4 regions of the Allochromatium vinosum DSM 180 genome follow, and region 3 is predicted to be linked to each of the others. Evidence: predicted binding sites of a transcription regulator. Region 3 holds the regulator's gene; each other region holds the start of a gene.

The links. The regulator sigma-54, encoded in region 3, starts transcription at its own class of promoters, with help from an activator protein. The targets are predictions, from matches to a motif close to TGGCANGNTNCNTGCTT.
Region 1: glnA (glutamate--ammonia ligase) is a predicted target of sigma-54. The motif match lies at 2,292-2,308, and genes of this name have one in related genera.
Region 2: nifB (nitrogenase cofactor biosynthesis protein NifB) is a predicted target of sigma-54. The motif match lies at 2,536-2,552, and genes of this name have one in related genera.
Region 4: ALVIN_RS11590 (TorF family putative porin) is a predicted target of sigma-54. The motif match lies at 1,963-1,979, and genes of this name have one in related genera.

What each region holds. Positions count from the first base shown of each region.
Region 1 covers NC_013851.1:3,384,418-3,388,627, forward strand. Annotated here, with positions in the region: gene ALVIN_RS14960 (DUF4124 domain-containing protein) at 124-642, opposite strand; gene glnA (glutamate--ammonia ligase) at 684-2,087, opposite strand; gene ALVIN_RS14970 (cation diffusion facilitator family transporter) at 2,565-3,731, opposite strand; gene glyQ (glycine--tRNA ligase subunit alpha) at 3,907-4,210, shown strand, end outside.
Region 2 covers NC_013851.1:3,420,801-3,425,010, reverse strand. Annotated here, with positions in the region: gene ALVIN_RS15175 (2Fe-2S iron-sulfur cluster-binding protein) at 1-267, opposite strand, end outside; gene ALVIN_RS15170 (2Fe-2S iron-sulfur cluster-binding protein) at 298-582, opposite strand; gene ALVIN_RS15165 (4Fe-4S dicluster domain-containing protein) at 669-947, opposite strand; gene nifB (nitrogenase cofactor biosynthesis protein NifB) at 975-2,474, opposite strand; gene ALVIN_RS15155 (YveK family protein) at 2,722-3,468, opposite strand; gene ALVIN_RS15150 (CpsD/CapB family tyrosine-protein kinase) at 3,552-4,210, opposite strand, start outside.
Region 3 covers NC_013851.1:3,219,677-3,223,886, forward strand. Annotated here, with positions in the region: gene lptA (lipopolysaccharide transport periplasmic protein LptA) at 1-156, shown strand, start outside; gene lptB (LPS export ABC transporter ATP-binding protein) at 153-878, shown strand; gene ALVIN_RS14195 (RNA polymerase factor sigma-54) at 954-2,444, shown strand; gene hpf (ribosome hibernation-promoting factor, HPF/YfiA family) at 2,477-2,797, shown strand; gene ALVIN_RS14205 (PTS sugar transporter subunit IIA) at 3,043-3,492, shown strand; gene hprK (HPr(Ser) kinase/phosphatase) at 3,517-4,210, shown strand, end outside.
Region 4 covers NC_013851.1:2,649,975-2,654,184, reverse strand. Annotated here, with positions in the region: gene ALVIN_RS11600 (ammonium transporter) at 1-676, opposite strand, end outside; gene ALVIN_RS11595 (P-II family nitrogen regulator) at 701-1,039, opposite strand; gene ALVIN_RS11590 (TorF family putative porin) at 1,113-1,853, opposite strand; gene ubiK (ubiquinone biosynthesis accessory factor UbiK) at 2,306-2,572, shown strand; gene ALVIN_RS11580 (YifB family Mg chelatase-like AAA ATPase) at 2,591-4,117, shown strand.

The sequences.
Region 1 (4,210 bases), 160 kb from region 3:
GCACACGCAGGTTCCCTGTGAATACGGACGCCGGCCGCCGTTGCCGGCAGGCACCTTGCCAGCAAAACAAGCAAATACAGCGCCAGTCTTCAATCAGGACGGACAGTCCACGCGAACGGCGGATCAGGGCAGTTGACCGGGCACCCTGGGTTGGCGAACGTGAAAGGTGCGTGGCGCGGATTGAGCGACGATCCGATCGTCGGCGCCACGAACCTGGAGCTGGAGCCGATGACTGCCAACGCCAAGCCCCGTCAGCTTGAACTGCGTATGGGCGCCCTCGACCGGGAGCGTGTTCCCGTCGAGCAGCAGGAGCAGGCGATGACCGCCGATGAGGGATGGATCGATCTGCAAACTGACTGGAACCCCCGAGTCGGTCTCGGTCAGGGTCTCATCGAGGCCGGGGGCGAGGATGTCGAGTGCGACATAGGGGCCGCGATAGGCTTCGTCGGGCGAGCCTGGGCCAAGCGTGGCAGCGGGATTCGAGCCGGCGGGCTTGCTGAAACGCACATCGACCCGTTCGGCGTCCCGCGTCTGACGATCGGAGAAGTTGACCCGCCCCTCGGCGTCGACCCAACGATAGATCTCCGCGTTGGACGGCGAGCAGACGAGCAGCGAAAGGAGGATCGGCGCGGGTCTGAGCATAGTCTGAAGACTAGCCCAACCGCGCCGATCCGAACAGCCCTTTAGAGGCTGTAGTACATGTCGAACTCGACCGGATGGGTCGTCATGCGAATGCGCGTGACTTCCTTCATCTTGAGATCGATGTAGGCATCGATCAGGTCATCGGTGAACACACCGCCGGCGGTCAGGAAGTCGCGATCCTGGTCGAGGCAGTCGAGCGCCATGTCGAGCGAATGACAGACGGTCGGGATCGACTTGGCCTCTTCGCGCGGCAGGTCGTAGAGATCCTTGTCCATGGCGTCGCCCGGATGGATCTTGTTCTGGATGCCGTCGAGACCAGCCATCATCATGGCCGAGAAAGCCAGATAGGGGTTGGAGGTCGCATCCGGGAAGCGCACCTCGATACGACGTGCCTTGGGGCTGGAGACGTGCGGGATGCGGATCGAGGCCGAGCGGTTGCGCGCCGAGTAGGCGAGCATGACCGGCGCTTCGAAGCCGGGCACCAGACGCTTGTAGGAGTTGGTCGAAGCGTTGGTGATGGCGTTGAGCGCGCGCGCGTGCTTGATGATGCCGCCGATGTAGTAGAGGGCCAGATCGGACAGACCGCCGTACTTGTCGCCGGCGAACAGGTTCTGACCGTCCTTGGCGAGCGACTGGTGGACGTGCATGCCGCTGCCGTTGTCGCCGACCAGCGGCTTGGGCATGAAGGTCGCGGTCTTGCCATAGGCGTGAGCAACGTTCTGCACCACATACTTGAGGATCTGGTTCCAGTCGGCGCGCTTGACCAGGGTGCTGAACTGGGTGCCGATTTCGCACTGGCCGGCGGTGGCGACCTCGTGATGGTGCACCTCGACCGGCACGCCCATCTCTTCGAGCGTCAGGCACATGGCCGCGCGCAGATCGTTGAGCGAGTCGACCGGGGGAACCGGGAAGTAGCCGCCCTTGACGCTCGGACGATGGCCCATGTTGCCGTCGGGGAAGACACGCTCGGAGTTCCAGCCGGCTTCCTCGGAGTCGACCTTGTAGAAGCAGCCGCTCATGTCGGCGCCCCAGCGGATGTCGTCGAGGATGAAGAATTCCGGTTCGGGGCCGAAGAAGGCGGTGTCGGCGATGCCGGTCGACTTCAGATAGGCCTCGGCGCGCTTGGCCACCGAACGCGGATCGCGCTCGTAGCCCTGCATGGTGTCGGGTTCGAGGATGTCGCAGCGGACGATGAGCGTGGCCTCATCGGAGAAGGGGTCCATGACCGCCGTGTCGGCCTCGGGCATCAGCACCATGTCGGAGGCCTCGATGCCCTTCCAGCCGGCGATCGAGGAGCCGTCGAACATTTTGCCGTCCTTGAACACGTCCTCATCGACGGTATGGGCCGGCACGGAGACGTGCTGCTCCTTGCCACGGGTGTCGGTGAAGCGAAAATCGACGAATTTCACTTCATTTTCTTTGATCATCTTAATGACGTCAGTCATTCGAATTGTCTCCGCTACGTGGTATCTACGAACAGTCTGGCCGGCCAACGCGATGCACTCGAATCGATCCGCTAAGGCTCGATGCAGGAGCCTAGCAGGTCGCGGCGCGCGTCGCACGAAATCGGTCATCCCGAATGATGGTGGTTGCCACGGTCGTCGGCATCGATCCGCAACCCGGTGGCTCGCCATCGCCTCGCGCCCATTAAGCAATGAGCAAGCCAATAAGAGGCATCCAGGATCGCCAAGCGGCGGGTCCCAGACCCTCGCCCCCGAACCGGGTCATGAATCCATTGAAAAACATTGGGTTGAACTTAGAACTCGGTTTCGACAGGGCGCGTTCGGCTCGATGCGCCGCTCTCCGGCTTGACCAAGTCCGGTCGCCAGGCGAGCGATTCACCCTCTAAATGCACTCAAATGGACGAGAGCGCACTTTTTTGCACCAAAAGAGCGCAACGCTCCAGCTCACTCCACGACAGATCATCCAAAGTAGACCCGAACCCGGCCAAAAGCCGAATCCTCACGCAGCGCCTCCGCCAGTTCGGCGCACAGCCGCTCGGGATCGGAACCCGTGCGCTGACAAGCCGTGATCGGAAAGAAGACCTCGACCTCGATCCGTCCACCCAGATAGTGCAGCAGCAGGCGCTGGCGCTCGTTGGCGGCCGGAATCGCCGACCAGAGCGAGGCCAGCCGTGCCAGGGCTTCGGCGCGCAGCGGCAGGGGTGGAACGTCAGGCTTACTCGCGTCGTCCTCGGGATCGATATGGACGGTTACGTCCGTCATGTCCGAGATCTCGCGCTTGAGTCGCTGCTCGACCAGGACACTGATCATATGGCCTTCGGAGACGCTGATGTCGGGGTCGACCAGCACATGAACATCGGCCGAGACCTGCCCGCCGAGCCGGCGCGTGCGCAGCATATGGATGTCGCGCACGCCGCCGACCGAGCGGATGGTCTGCGCGACCTCGGTGATGCGCTCGGATTCGAGTCCGGTGTCCACCAGCTCGCTGACCGCGCCCCAGCCCAGTCCCCAGGCAATGCGAGCGATCATCAGGGCGACGATGAAAGCGGCGATGGCGTCGAGATAGGTCAGACCCGCCATGGTGCCGGCGATGCCGATCAGCACCACGATCGAAGAGATGGCATCGCTGCGATGATGCCAGGCATTGGCGCGCAACAGATCCGAACGCACGCGCTTGGCATAGCCGAGCGTCCACCAGTAGAGCCACTCCTTCACGCCGATCGAGGCCAGGGTCGCGGCGAGCGCCAGGGCGTCGGGTTTCAACAGAGCGTCCGGCTCGAAGAGTCGATGTACGGCATCCCAGCCGATGCCGAGGGCGATCAGCAGCAGCAGCGTTCCGAGGGCCAGGGTGGCGACGGTCTCGTAGCGTGCGTGCCCATAGGGATGGTTCTGATCGGGCTGCTGGCTGGCGTGATGTCCGGCGACATAGACCAGTACGTCAGACAGCAGATCCGAGAGCGAGTGGATGCCGTCGGCCACCAGTGCCTGCGAGTGCCCCAGGAATCCGGCCAGGATCTTGATCGCGGACAGGACCAGATTGAGCACGGCACTGACAATGGAGGTGTGCGTGATCGCCTGACGGCGTTCGCGCGTGGTGGCTGTGGGCACGTTCACGAGGCTGGACATCCTGATCGATGACGATTGGCTCGGGCGCGCAGTATACGCCGTCGGCGTCCGCTGGCCCATGCACGTCTCTCCGGCGGACGGATTCGAGCGCAACCGGCGATCGGGTCGGGCACATCGGCGAGCGACCGAATATACTGTGCGACTTTGCCGAACTCAGCCCTCACAGGAGTCCATCTTGAGCCGCGAATCCGAGGATCTCTCGACCTTCCAGGGTCTCATCTTTGCGCTCGAGCGCTACTGGGCCGATCTCGGGTGCGTCGTCGTCCAGCCCTTCGACATGGAGGTGGGCGCGGGCACCTTCCATCCGTCCACCTTCCTGCGCTCGATCGGTCCCGAGCCGTGGCGCAGCGCCTATGTCCAGCCCTCGCGCCGTCCGACCGACGGGCGCTATGGCGAGAATCCCAACCGGCTCCAGCACTACTATCAGTTCCAGGTGGTGCTCAAGCCCTCGCCGCTCGACATCCAGGAGCTGTATCTGA
Region 2 (4,210 bases), 200 kb from region 3:
CAGCCGGTCGATGTCCTCCTGGGTCAGCTTGCCGAGCTGACGCAGCACGCTGATCTCCTTGTCGGTGAGGTGATAGCCCATGCGCTGTTTGTCATCGACGCTGGTCACGCGCACCACACAGCTTCCGCACTCGCCGTCCTGGCAGTCGTGCTTGACTGGGATCTTGTTCTCCTTGGCAATCTTGAGGATGGTTTCGGTGTGGCTTCCGGCCACGGCGTAGACGGTCTTGTCCTTGTAGTCAGGACTGGAAAAGGTCACGAGGGCCACGATTGGTTCTCCGTCGAATCTTGAGGTGGATCAGGCTGGCTTGACGCAGCAGTCGCCGAGGATCTGCGCCTGACAGGCGAGACGGTCGTGACGGCTGGCCATGTTCTCGCGCAGCACCTTCTCTTCCAGCACCGAGGGTTCGGTCAGGTTGTTCCAGCCTTCTTCCACATGCATCATGCAGGTGCCGCAGTCGCCCTCGCGGCAGCCGTAGATGATGCCGGCACCGATCTTCTCGGACACCTCGATGACACGGGTGCCGGCCGGTACGTTGACGGTCTGGCCGATATCGGAAAAAGTGATCTTGGCTTTCGCCATGGTGTCGGACTCCTGGATTTGGGTTGTCGGTCTTCAATGATCGGTCGTCGGGGACGGCGGGCGCGCGGACGAACCAATCGCGAGGCTCAGCGCGCCCGGATCTCGGCCCTGGCGGCGGCCAGGCGTTCGGGTGGAATGCCGGTCAGTGAGCCGGGCGGATTCACCGGCACGCCCAACCCGTCGAGGATGACGCCCTCGACCGGACAGATGCTGGCGCACTGCGGATCGGCGTAGTCGCCCGCGCACTCGGTGCACGTGTGCGCGTCGATCAGGAAATGCGGTTTGGCGGCGACGATGGCCTGACTCGGGCACAGTGGCGCGCAGGCCCAGCAGTTGACGCAACCCTCGATGATCTTGAAGGCCATGATGTTGGCTCCCGGTGGATGACTGACTCAGGCCGACAACCGCTCGGATGCGGCGGCGACGGGCGCCAGCCGACCCGCGTCGAGCCATTCGCGATAGACGGCGGCGACGGCCTCTTCGATCGGTTCCAGGGCATGTTCGCCGTTGGGCGTGATGCCGGCGGCCTCCAGCTTGCCCCAGGGTTCGTAGCCGATGCGCGCGCACAGCACCGCCTCGCAGCCGTCGAGTGCGCGGATGGTCTGCTCCAGGCGGGTCTCGGCCTCGCCGCAGGTATCGCTGCCGGTGCAGTAGAGATCGACCTGGCGCGTCCCGATGAAGCGCACGTCCTGCACGGAGGCTTCGTAGATCCGGAACGCGCGCGCATGACCGAAGTGCTGGTCGATGACGCCGCCGCCGGTGGTCGCAACCGCCATCAGCACCGGACGCGGCTCGGCCGGTTTCGGCTGGGGCCGGACGCGCTCGATCGAGGCGAGCGAGACGAAGGCCGCCTTGGCCGGCTGATGTGGCGCCGCGCGCCTGGCCTCGATCTCGGCCTGGACCTCGGCGCGCTTCTGCATGGCGGCGGCGTAGTCGATCTCCAGGTGTTCGATCTTGTCGAGCGTGAACTCCTGACCGCGATCCTCGCCCAGCATCCCGACCGCGTCGGCGCGGCACTGACGGCAGTGGCGCATCATGGCCATGTCGCCGGCGCAGGCGTCCTGGAGGGCGGTGAGTTCGGCCGAGGTCGGGCTGCGCTGGCCCATGAGTCCGTAGAAGGTGCCATGCTCGGGTTCAGCGATCAGCGGCATGACGTTGTGCAGGAAGGCGCCCTTGGCTTTGACCACCCGGCTGACTTCCTTGAGATGCTCATCGTTCACACCCGGAATCAGCACCGAGTTGACCTTGACCAGCACCCCGCGCGCGACCAGCTTCTCCAGACCCTCCTGCTGACGCCGGATCAGGATCTCGGCGGCCTTGCGTCCCTTGATGCGCCGATTGTTCCAGAAGATCCAGGGATAGATCTTGGCGCCGACGTCCGGGTCGACACAGTTGATGGTGATGGTGACGTGCTCGATGTTGTACTGACAGAGTTCGTCGACCAGATCGGGCAGGGCCAGACCATTGGTCGAGACGCACAGCCGGATGTCGGGCGCCTTCTCGGCGAGCTGGCGGAAGGTCTCCAGAGTGCGCTCGGGATTGGCGAGCGGATCGCCTGGACCGGCGATGCCGAGCACCGTCATCTGCGGGATGGCCGCCGCCACCGCCAGCACCTTCTTGACCGCCTGATCCGGCGTCAGGAGTTCGGAGACGACACCCGGCCGCGACTCATTGGCACAGTCGTACTTGCGATTGCAGTAGTGACACTGGATGTTGCAGGCTGGAGCGACCGCGACATGCATGCGCGCATAGTGATGATGCGCGTCCTCGGAGAAGCAAGGATGATTGTTGACCTTGGCGCGGATCGCCTCGGGCAGATGAGCCAGCCGGTCGGCGCTGCTACCACAGCCGCTCGACGCGCAACCCCCTTGGGTCTGTACCTTCAACTCCATCATGCCGCCTCCAGTGAATCAGGGGCGCCGGCCCCGTTGAATCGAGTGTCTGGAGGTCTTGAAGCAAAGCGCGCGCCAATCTTTTTAAACAGCCTAGATCATTGATTGTTGTGCATTTTGCAAATGGATCGGCGCGCCCTTGTGAGCATCGCGACAGACGCCGGCCGCGTCCATTGTGAGGATCGATACGGACCCGACTCGGCCCGCTCGATGCGGCTCGAGTGATTCCACCGCGTGCGGTCGCTCATCAGTCTTGCGTCTTTTCGAGATGACGCGCCAGTTGACGTGCATCGGGCATGGATCCGAGAACCGGCAGGTCGAGATAACGCGCGATCTGGCGCTCGGATTTGAACGAGGGATCGGACAGATCCAGGATTCCGATCAGGAGCACCACCGCCAGCAGCGACAGGACGAAAACCAGGATCGCACGCGGCAGCCGCTCCGCGCTCCAGAGGCTTGCCACACCCGTCGTGGTCAGCGGGCCAACGGGTTTGAAGCTGGGTGGTGCGGCGGCAGTGTCCGAATGTCGTGCCGCACCAGCCTCGACGCGCTGAACGAGCAATTGGCTGTAGAAATCGACCATTGTCTCGCCGATATGGACATGGGAGCCTGTATAGGTCAGGCGCAGCCGTGAATCAGGCCGGCTCGACAGGTGCATGGAACCATGGGCCAGACGCTTGAGTCCCTGACTCGTCGGTAGCTCATGGATCTGCGGCTGGAATTCGAGTCGTTGCTGTAGCTGACTGAGCGCGAAGGTATCGAGAAAGAGCCGATCCGGGTCGGTCAGCAACGCATCCAGCGTCAGCGTGTCGACCGGGCGATGGGACATGGCGATGCGGATCTCTCCGGAATACGTGAAGTCCTGGGTAATCAGAAAATTGTCGACCCGCACAGCCGCAACGAGCAGATAGAGCATGACGGGCACCAGGGCAATGAGTGTCCAGTGTCTGTGCTCCCGGAAGGCAGAGAGATAACATTTGATGTAGAAGCTCATGTCGTCCTACCTGTATTCGAGCGTATCGGCTACCCCGATCGACGGTCGCACGCGGGATGTTGCTGTGCGAACGGCGCTGTCCGTCATGACGGGGCGGCCAGTGTCGGGCGATGTTGATTGATGGTCACACCGATCATCGTGGCACCGGCCGCCTGCATGATCGTGCAGGCACGCTTGACGTGCTGTCTCGGCGCGAAGCCAGCCTGGACGACCAGTACGACACCATCGACCATCGCGGAGAGCATCACGGGGTCGATCATCATCCGGTTGGTTGGAAAAATGGAGGCACTGTCGACGATGACGTAGTCATAGGCTTGCTTGATGCGTTCGATCAGGTGCTTGAAGGTGCCAAAGACATCACCGTTCATCGGCGCATGATCCCGATGATCGGTGGGGGCGAGTAGCAGGTCGGGTCTCTGACCCTGGCTCTTGGTCACGAGGGCGTCGATGTCGGCCTGAAGGATATGTGACATCGTTTGATTCGATTCCAGGCCGAAACAGTGATGGACCGCCGGCCGATACCAGTTGAGATCCAGCAAGACCACGCGATGCTGCCCCAGACTCGCCATGCTGGTCGCGAGCGCGGAGGCGAAGAGACTCTTGCCCTCTCCCTGCTGGGCGCTCGTGATCAGAACGGCCGCTGGCGTCCGGTGTTGCAAGGCATGATCGATCGCACAGGAAATGCGCTTGATCTCGGCGATCTGGCCGAGTGCCTGCCGTTGTCTGTCCGCGAGATTGCTCA
Region 3 (4,210 bases):
GACAAGGACGAGCTGGCGCTGATCGGCGAGGGTCTGCTGATCCAGGGCGAGGATCGGCTCACGGGCGAACGCATCCTCTACGACCGGGCCAAGGCGCGTTTCCGGGCCGGCGGCGCGGGCCGGGTCAAGATCACCATCACCCCGGACGAGTCATGAGCGGTCTGCGCGCCGAACACCTGATGAAGCGCTACGGCAGCCGCCAGGTGCTCCAGGACGTCAGCGTCCGGGTCGAGCCGGGCGAGGTCGTGGGCCTGCTCGGACCCAACGGTGCCGGCAAGACGACCTGCTTCTATCTGATCGTCGGTCTGATCCAGGCCGACCAGGGCCGCATCCTGCTCGACGAGCGCGATCTCACCCGCCTGCCCATGCACGCGCGGGCGCGGGCCGGACTGAGCTATCTGGCCCAGGAGCCCTCGATCTTCCGCAAGCTGAGCGCACGCGAGAACATCCTGGCCATCCTGGAGACGCGACGCGACCTCAGGCGCGCCGAGCGCGAGGAGCGCTGCGAGCATCTGCTGGAGGATCTGGGCATCGCGCATGTCGCCGACTCGCTCGCGCTCAGTCTCTCGGGCGGCGAGCGCCGGCGGCTGGAGATCGCGCGCGCCCTGGCGGTCGAACCCTCGGTGATGCTGCTCGACGAGCCTTTCGCCGGTGTCGATCCGATCGCCGTCGGCGACATCAAATCCATCGTCACCCATCTGCGCGATCGCTCCATCGGCGTGCTCATCACCGACCACAACGTACGCGAGACGCTCGCCATCTGCGACCGCGGCTACATCATCGGCGGCGGCACCGTGATCGCTGCCGGCGAGCCTTCAGAGCTGCTGGCCAACCAGCGCGTGCGCGATGTCTATCTGGGTGCCGATTTTTCCATGTAGACTAGACTCAAATTACAGGCACCCTTATTGCTCAAATCACGTTAGACGGAACACAGCCGGACGCCAACTCGATCGATGAAGCCATCCATTCAGCTTCGACTCAGTCAGCAACTCACCATGACGCCACAGTTGCAGCAGGCGATCAAACTGCTGCAACTGTCGACGCTCGAGTTGCAGCACGAGATCCAGGAGGCGCTCGAAAGCAATCTGATGCTGGAGGAAGGCGAGGAATCCGAGCGTCTCGACGCCGGCGTGCTGGAGGACGCACGTCTGCCCCGGCTCGACGACGACCGCTTCCAGACCGACGAGACCCCGTCCGAATCGCCCCTGGAGCGCGAGGTGCGCGCCGAGTCCAACGAGATGCCGGAGGAGTTGCCGGTCGACACCCAATGGGCCGACGTCTTCGATGGCTATCTGCCGGCGACGGCGTCGGGTTCGAGCGACGACGCCGACTACGACCCGCTGCTGCACCGCTCGCGCCCGCAGACGCTCTGGGATCATCTGACCTGGCAGCTGAACCTCAGCCGCCTGAGCGAGCGCGACTTCATGATCGCCCAGGCCGTGATCGACGCCATCGATGCCGACGGCTATCTGCGCGCCGACGTCGGGGAACTCGTGGCCACCATCGACGATCCCACGATCGGCGCCGATGAGGTCGAGACCCAGATCCACCGCGTCCAGTCGCTCGATCCGGCCGGCGTCGGCGCGCGCGACCCGCGCGAGTGCCTGCTGATCCAGTTGCGCCAGCTGTCGCGCGAGACGCCCTGGCGCGATCTGGCCATCGCCGTGTGCGAGACCGGATTCGAGCACCTGCCGCGCGGCGACGTCACCGCCCTCGCGCGCCTGCTCAAGGAAACCGAGAGCGACCTGACCCGCGCGCTCGACCTCATCCGCGGACTCCATCCGAAGCCGGGCCGCTTGATCGAGGAGACGGCCTCGGAGTACGTTGTCCCCGACATCTTCGTGCGCAAGAAAGAGGGCCGCTGGCAAGTCGAATTGAACCCGGACATCACCCCCAGACTCAGGGTCAATGCCGACTATGCGCGTCTGGTGCGGCGCGCCGACCAGAGCGCCGACGGCCAGACGCTCAAGAGTCACCTGCAGGAGGCACGCTGGTTCATCAAGAGCCTGGCGAGCCGCAACGACACGGTGCTGCGCGTGGGCGCCAAGATCGTCGAGATGCAGCAGGACTTCCTCGAACATGGCGACGAGGGGATGCGTCCCATGGTCCTGCGCGACATCGCCGAGGCACTGGAACTGCACGAGTCGACCATCTCGCGGGTGACGACACAGAAATACATGCATACACCACGAGGCACCTTCGAACTCAAATATTTCTTCTCGTCCCACGTCAACACCACATCTGGCGGCGAATGCTCGTCGACGGCGATCCGCGCCCTGATCCGCAAGCTGATCGCGGGAGAATCCCCGCGCAAGCCACTCAGCGACAACAAGATCGCCGAGGAACTGGCGAATCAGGGCATCGACGTCGCACGCCGAACAGTCGCCAAATACCGCGAGGCCATGGGTATCCCAGCCTCGAGTGAGCGCAAACGCCTGGCTTGACAGGCCGTTTGAATCTTTGAAGGAGTCCAATGATGCAAATCAATCTGACGGGTCATCACATCGACGTCACCGATGCGCTGAAGTCCTATGTCGACAGCAAATTCGAGCGTCTGGCACGCCACTTCGACCACGTCATCAACGCCCATGTCGTCCTGAGCGTCGAGAAGCTCGAGCAGAAGGCCGAGGCCACGCTCCATGTCAACGGCGGCAAGGTCTTCGCCGACTCCGTGCACGAGGACATGTATGCGGCCATCGACGGCCTGATCGACAAGCTCGATCGTCAGGTCATCCGCTACAAGGAGAAGAAGAGCAGCCATCGCGGCGGAGCCGTCAAGGTGGCCGAATCCGAATGAACCCGGCCACTCCACTCCCTTGGAAGCCGTGTCTTCCGAGGTGATGGATGCAACGCCCGTCACACCTCGAGGGCCGGCACCACCGGCGTTCGAGGTGTCTTTCATCGAGACGGCACCGGCCACGTCCGTCCGCCCGAGGTACCCCAATCCATGACCAGCATCGAATGCCGGCGGCATCCTGGTTGGATCAGCCATCACCCCCTGGCCGCCCGCGCGCGCGTCAGTGGTTAGCAGGAGTTGGAGCCATGTTAGGCCCTGACCTGATCAACGAAGCCCGTATCGGATGCGGCCTCGAGATCGCGAGCAAGAAGCGCCTGCTCGAGACGCTGGCCGAGCTGCTCGCCAGCGATCATCCCCGACTTCAGACCGAAACCGTCTTCGAGCATCTGCTCGAACGCGAGCGTCTGGGCAGTACCGGACTCGGCCACGGTATCGCCTTGCCCCACGCGCGCATGAAGGACGTCGGTGAGGTGGTGGGCGCCTTCGTGCAGACCGTCCAGGGCGTCGATTACGACGCCGCCGACGGCGAGCCTGTCGACCTGGCCTTCGCGCTGCTCGTGCCCGAGGCGGCCAACGAGGAGCATCTGCGACTGCTCGCGCATCTGGCCAGCCTGTTCAGCGACCCGAACAGGCGGGTTCGACTGCGTGAATCCGGCTCGCGCGCCGAGATCCTGCGTGTCCTGAGTGCCTTCTAGGCCCATGCACCCCAGTCGATTCACATGATCGACAGCCTCCAGAGCGTCGTCGCCCAGACCGGTACCCAGCTCAAGCTGCGCTGGCTAACCCCTGAGCCCCAGCCCCCCCGCCCGTTGCGCGGGGCGGATCCGGGGCAGTCGCTGATCGGCTCGCTCAATCTCATCCATCCCAACCGACTCCAGGTCGTCGGTCCGCCCGAGCAGACCTATCTGGCGGCACTCGGGCGCACCGCCCACGACGAGACGCTCGACAAGCTGTTCGCCGACCGACCGGCGGCCATCATCCTGAGCGACGACATCGCCCCGACGTCCGATCTGCTGGAGCGCGCCCGCGCCACCCGGACGCCGTTGCTCGGCTCCACGCTGGGCGATCAGGAACTCATCAACCATCTGCGCTACTTCCTCACCCAGGCCCTGGCCGAGCGCAAGACCATCCACGGCGTCTTCATCGAGGTGCTGGGCATGGGGGTGCTCCTGATCGGCGCGCCGGCCGTCGGCAAGAGTGAGCTGGCGCTCGATCTCATCACGCGCGGCCACCGGCTGATCGCCGACGACGCGCCGCGTTTCGCCCGCATCGCGCCCGAGGTGATCGAGGGGAGCTGCCCGGAGACGCTCAGGGACTTCCTGGAAGTGCGCGGACTTGGAATCCTCAACATCCGCGCCATGTTCGGCGAGGGCGCGGTCCTGCGTGACAAGACGCTCAATCTCGTCGTCGATC
Region 4 (4,210 bases), 570 kb from region 3:
GACCGAGCACGATCGCGGCCATGAGTGCGGCGATACCGGCGTTGATGTGCACCACGGTGCCGCCGGCGAAGTCGAGCGCCGCGCCGCCTTCCTCGGTCAGCCCCAGGATGGCGCCGAGATTGGCGATCCAGCCGCCGCCCCAGACCCAGTGCCAGATCGGCACATAGACCAGGGTCAGCCACAGCGCCATGAACACCAGCATGGCCGAGAACTTCATGCGCTCGGCAAAGGCGCCGACGATGAGCGCCGGGGTGATGATGGCGAAGGTCATCTGGAAGGTCATGTAGACCGACTCGGGGATGGTGCCCGCAACCGAGTCCACCGTCAGTCCGGAGAGGAAGAGCTTCTCGAAGCCGCCGATGAGGCTCTGCATCGAGCCGCCGTCAGTGTAGGCGAGGCTGTAGCCGTAGATGGCCCACAGCAGACTCATCATGGCGGTGATGGCAAAGCACTGCATGAGTACCGAGAGCACGTTCTTGGCGCGCACCAGACCGGCGTAGAACAGCGAGAGCCCAGGGATGGTCATGAACAGGACCAGCGCCGTGGCCGTCAGCATCCAGGCGGTGTCGCCGGTGTCGATCGTCGCCTCTTCCTGAGCGAGCGCCAGGAGCGGTGTGAGGGTCAGTCCGGCCGCCAGCAGCGGTCGGAGCAGTCGTGGCATCGGGGTCGAATGCATCTTAGGGATCTCCTGGGACATGGATCAGAGTGCGTCCGCGCCGGTTTCGCCGGTGCGGATACGGATGACCTGATCGAGTTCGAAGACGAAGATCTTGCCGTCGCCGATCTTGCCGGTGCGGGCGGCGTTGCTGATGGCCTCGATGACCTGGTCGACCATGGCGTCGTCGACGGCGATCTCGACCTTGATCTTCGGCAGGAAGTCCACGACGTATTCGGCGCCGCGGTAGAGTTCCGTGTGGCCCTTCTGTCGGCCGAAGCCCTTGACCTCGACGACCGTGATGCCCGAGACGCCGATGTCGCCGAGCGCCTCGCGCACGTCGTCGAGCTTGAAGGGTTTGATGACGGCTGAAACCAGTTTCATGGTGAGTGAGCTCCGAGTGCGGCCAGGGTCAGAGCCCTGGGCGATGGGGTTCGAGTCAAACGCGGTGTCGCGCTCAGAATTCCTTCAGCCAGCCGACCCAGACCTTGGCATCCTCGTCATAGACGTCACTGTCGCGTTCGATCTGGTCGTAGTTCAGACTGAAGGTGCCGAACTCCCCAGCCGAGCGGCTGATGGAAATTCCACCATGCGCATAGTCGCGAGCCTCGTGCTTGACGCCGTTGTATCGGAAATCGTAATAGCCACCGCGCAGGCTCAGGCCCAGGTCGAAGGGCAACTCGAAGTCGAGGCTGGCGTGGTAGTAGAGATCGCCTTCGATATAGTTGGCTTCATTGTTCATGACTCCCTTGGCATCGTCGGCCTGACCGTGGAACGTGTAGGCGACGCCGGCAGTGAGCCACTTGTAGGTTGCGCTCGCACCAATCTCGGCGAAATCTGCATCCTCACCATCCGGATAGGCGTAATAAGTGAGTGCGAGGTTGTAACTGAGATCATCGTTGATGGAACCGTCGAATCCAAGATAGAGGTCGAGTTCGTAATTCGGTTCATCGCCGCCGAAGTCGACGTTCGAAACCCAGGTGCCGGCTGAGAAACCGCTCTCGTGCGCATAATCCAGACCACCCTGGATGGCTGGCTGATCACCGGTCTGGGTCTGGCCGCGCCAGATGTAGTTGCTCACCGCACCGATGTTGGCGCTGACCGAGTGCGGCCCTTCGGCGAGTGCGGTCTGGGAAGCGCTCGCGCCCATGACCAGGAGGCCGGCTGCGGCGAGTGCGCTGATGCTCTGTGTCTTCATGGATGGTTCCTCGTGCTGGGTTGTTGCCTGATGGACTCGATCGGGGACGTTGCCGGCTCGGCTGGAAGGGCCGCATGAGCCTGTCGGTCCTGGATGCGTATCGGTAGCAAAGCAGAGAGCGTGCCATCAAGCATCCCAGCGAAGATCCGGCCGCCGGACGGGACGGCTCGGCATGGATATCCCCAAGAACTCAAAAGGTTTGGAGACGGTGTGGAGTCGCGTCTACACTTAAAGTGCTTTGTCTGTGCGCGGATGTGCTTCGGCCTCATGTGCGAAAATCACCACAGACAGATGCACCAAAATGAGGCGCATCGATTCGGCCGAGGTGGATGGATGCACGTTCGTGGAGCAAGCGCGAATGGAAGACGGTTCGCGAACACGACCCTATAATGCCCACTCAAAGTCTCTTCCGATCCGAGCTTCATTCCAACCCAATGCAAGGTCTCTAAACGATGTTGGATCCAAAACACTTCGACGATCTGTTCCAGCGCCTGTCTTCGGCCATGCCGAAGGGCTTGCAGGTCTTACAGGACGACGTCAACCGTAATCTGCGCGCCTCGCTGGAGGCTGGGCTGTCGCGGCTCGATCTGGTCACGCGCGAAGAGTTCGACGTGCAGTCGGCGGTGCTGGCGCGCACCCGCGAGAAGCTGGCCGCCCTGGAGTCGCAGGTCGCTGCCCTGGAGCAGTCGCTCGCCGCCCCAGGACGCCGTTCGGACTGAACCCAGGAGGGACGGGAGTTGGCCCTCTGCATCCTGCACAGCCGCGGGCGACTCGGAATCGAGGCGCCGCCGGTCACGGTCGAGGTTCAGCTCTCGGGCGGACTGCCGGCGATGTCCATCGTGGGTCTGCCCGAGATGGCGGTGCGCGAGAGCAAGGACCGGGTGCATGGCGCGCTCGTCAACAACAGCTTTCAGTTTCCCAACGGGCGGGTCACGATCAATCTTGCGCCGGCCGATCTGCCCAAGGAAGGCGGGCGTTTCGACTTGCCGATCGCGCTCGGAACCCTGGGGGCCACGGGTCAGCTCAGGACCGAGCGGCTCGAACACTATGAATGCATCGGCGAGCTGGCCCTGTCCGGCGCGTTGCGCCCGATCCAGGGCGTGCTGCCGATCGCCCTGGCCGCGCGCGCGGCTGGACGAGCGCTGATCCTGCCGCAGGCGAACGCGGCTGAGGCGGCCATCGTCGAGGGGCTGGAGGTGCGCCCGGCCGCGCATCTGCGCGAGGTGTGCGCACACCTCGATGGCGTCGAACCCCTGCCGATCCAGCGCGGTGACGATCGTTTCCAGATCCGGCCCGACTATCCGGATCTGGTCGATGTACGCGGTCAGGAGCACGGCAAACGCGGACTGGAGATCGCCGCCAGCGGCGGGCATTCGATCCTGATGTCCGGTCCGCCCGGAACCGGCAAGTCGATGCTGGCCATGCGCCTGCCCGGACTGCTGCCGCCATTGAGCGAGTCCGAGGCCCTGGAGGCGGCCGCGATCCGCTCGGTCGGCGGGCGTGACCCCTTCGATCCGGCGCGCTGGCTGGAACGTCCATTCCGCTCGCCGCATCACACCGCCTCGGCCGCCGCCCTGGTCGGCGGTGGCACCCAGCCGCGACCGGGCGAGATCTCCCTGGCCCATCATGGCGTGCTCTTTCTCGACGAATTGCCCGAATTCGATCGGCGGGTCTTGGAAGTGCTGCGTGAACCGCTGGAGTCGGGCTGGATCGACATCTCGCGCGCGGCGCGTCAGGTCCGCTTTCCGGCCCAGTTCCAGATGGTCGCGGCCATGAATCCCTGTCCCTGTGGCTATCTGGGCGACAGCACCGGGCGTTGCCGCTGTAGCCCCGAGCAGGTGGCACGGTATCGCCGGCGCCTGTCCGGTCCGCTGCTCGACCGCATCGACCTGCATGTCGAGGTCCTGCGTCTGGAGGTGGGCCAGCTCACCGGGCCGATGTCGCGCCTGAACGAGACCACGGCCCAGGTGCGTGCCCGCGTGAGCGCGGCGCGCGAACGCCAACTCGCGCGCGCCGGCAAAGCCAACGCGGCCCTGACCCCAGCCGAGATCGATCGCGACTGCGCACTCGACGCCGCCGGTCAACGGCTGGTCGAACAGGCTCTGACGCGGCTCGCGCTCTCGGCGCGCGCCTACCATCGTATCCTCAAGGTCGCCCGCACCATCGCCGACCTGGCCGGTGCCGAGGGCATCGACACGACCCATCTGAGCGAGGCCATCGGCTATCGTCGGCTCGACCGGGGCTTCGCGGCCCCGGCACGCTGACCCAGGCCCGTTTTCCGAATGCGGCTCGCGGCTTATCATGTGAACACGCACGGCCACGGCATGTCGTGCACGCGACCGTCGAGTCGATCACTG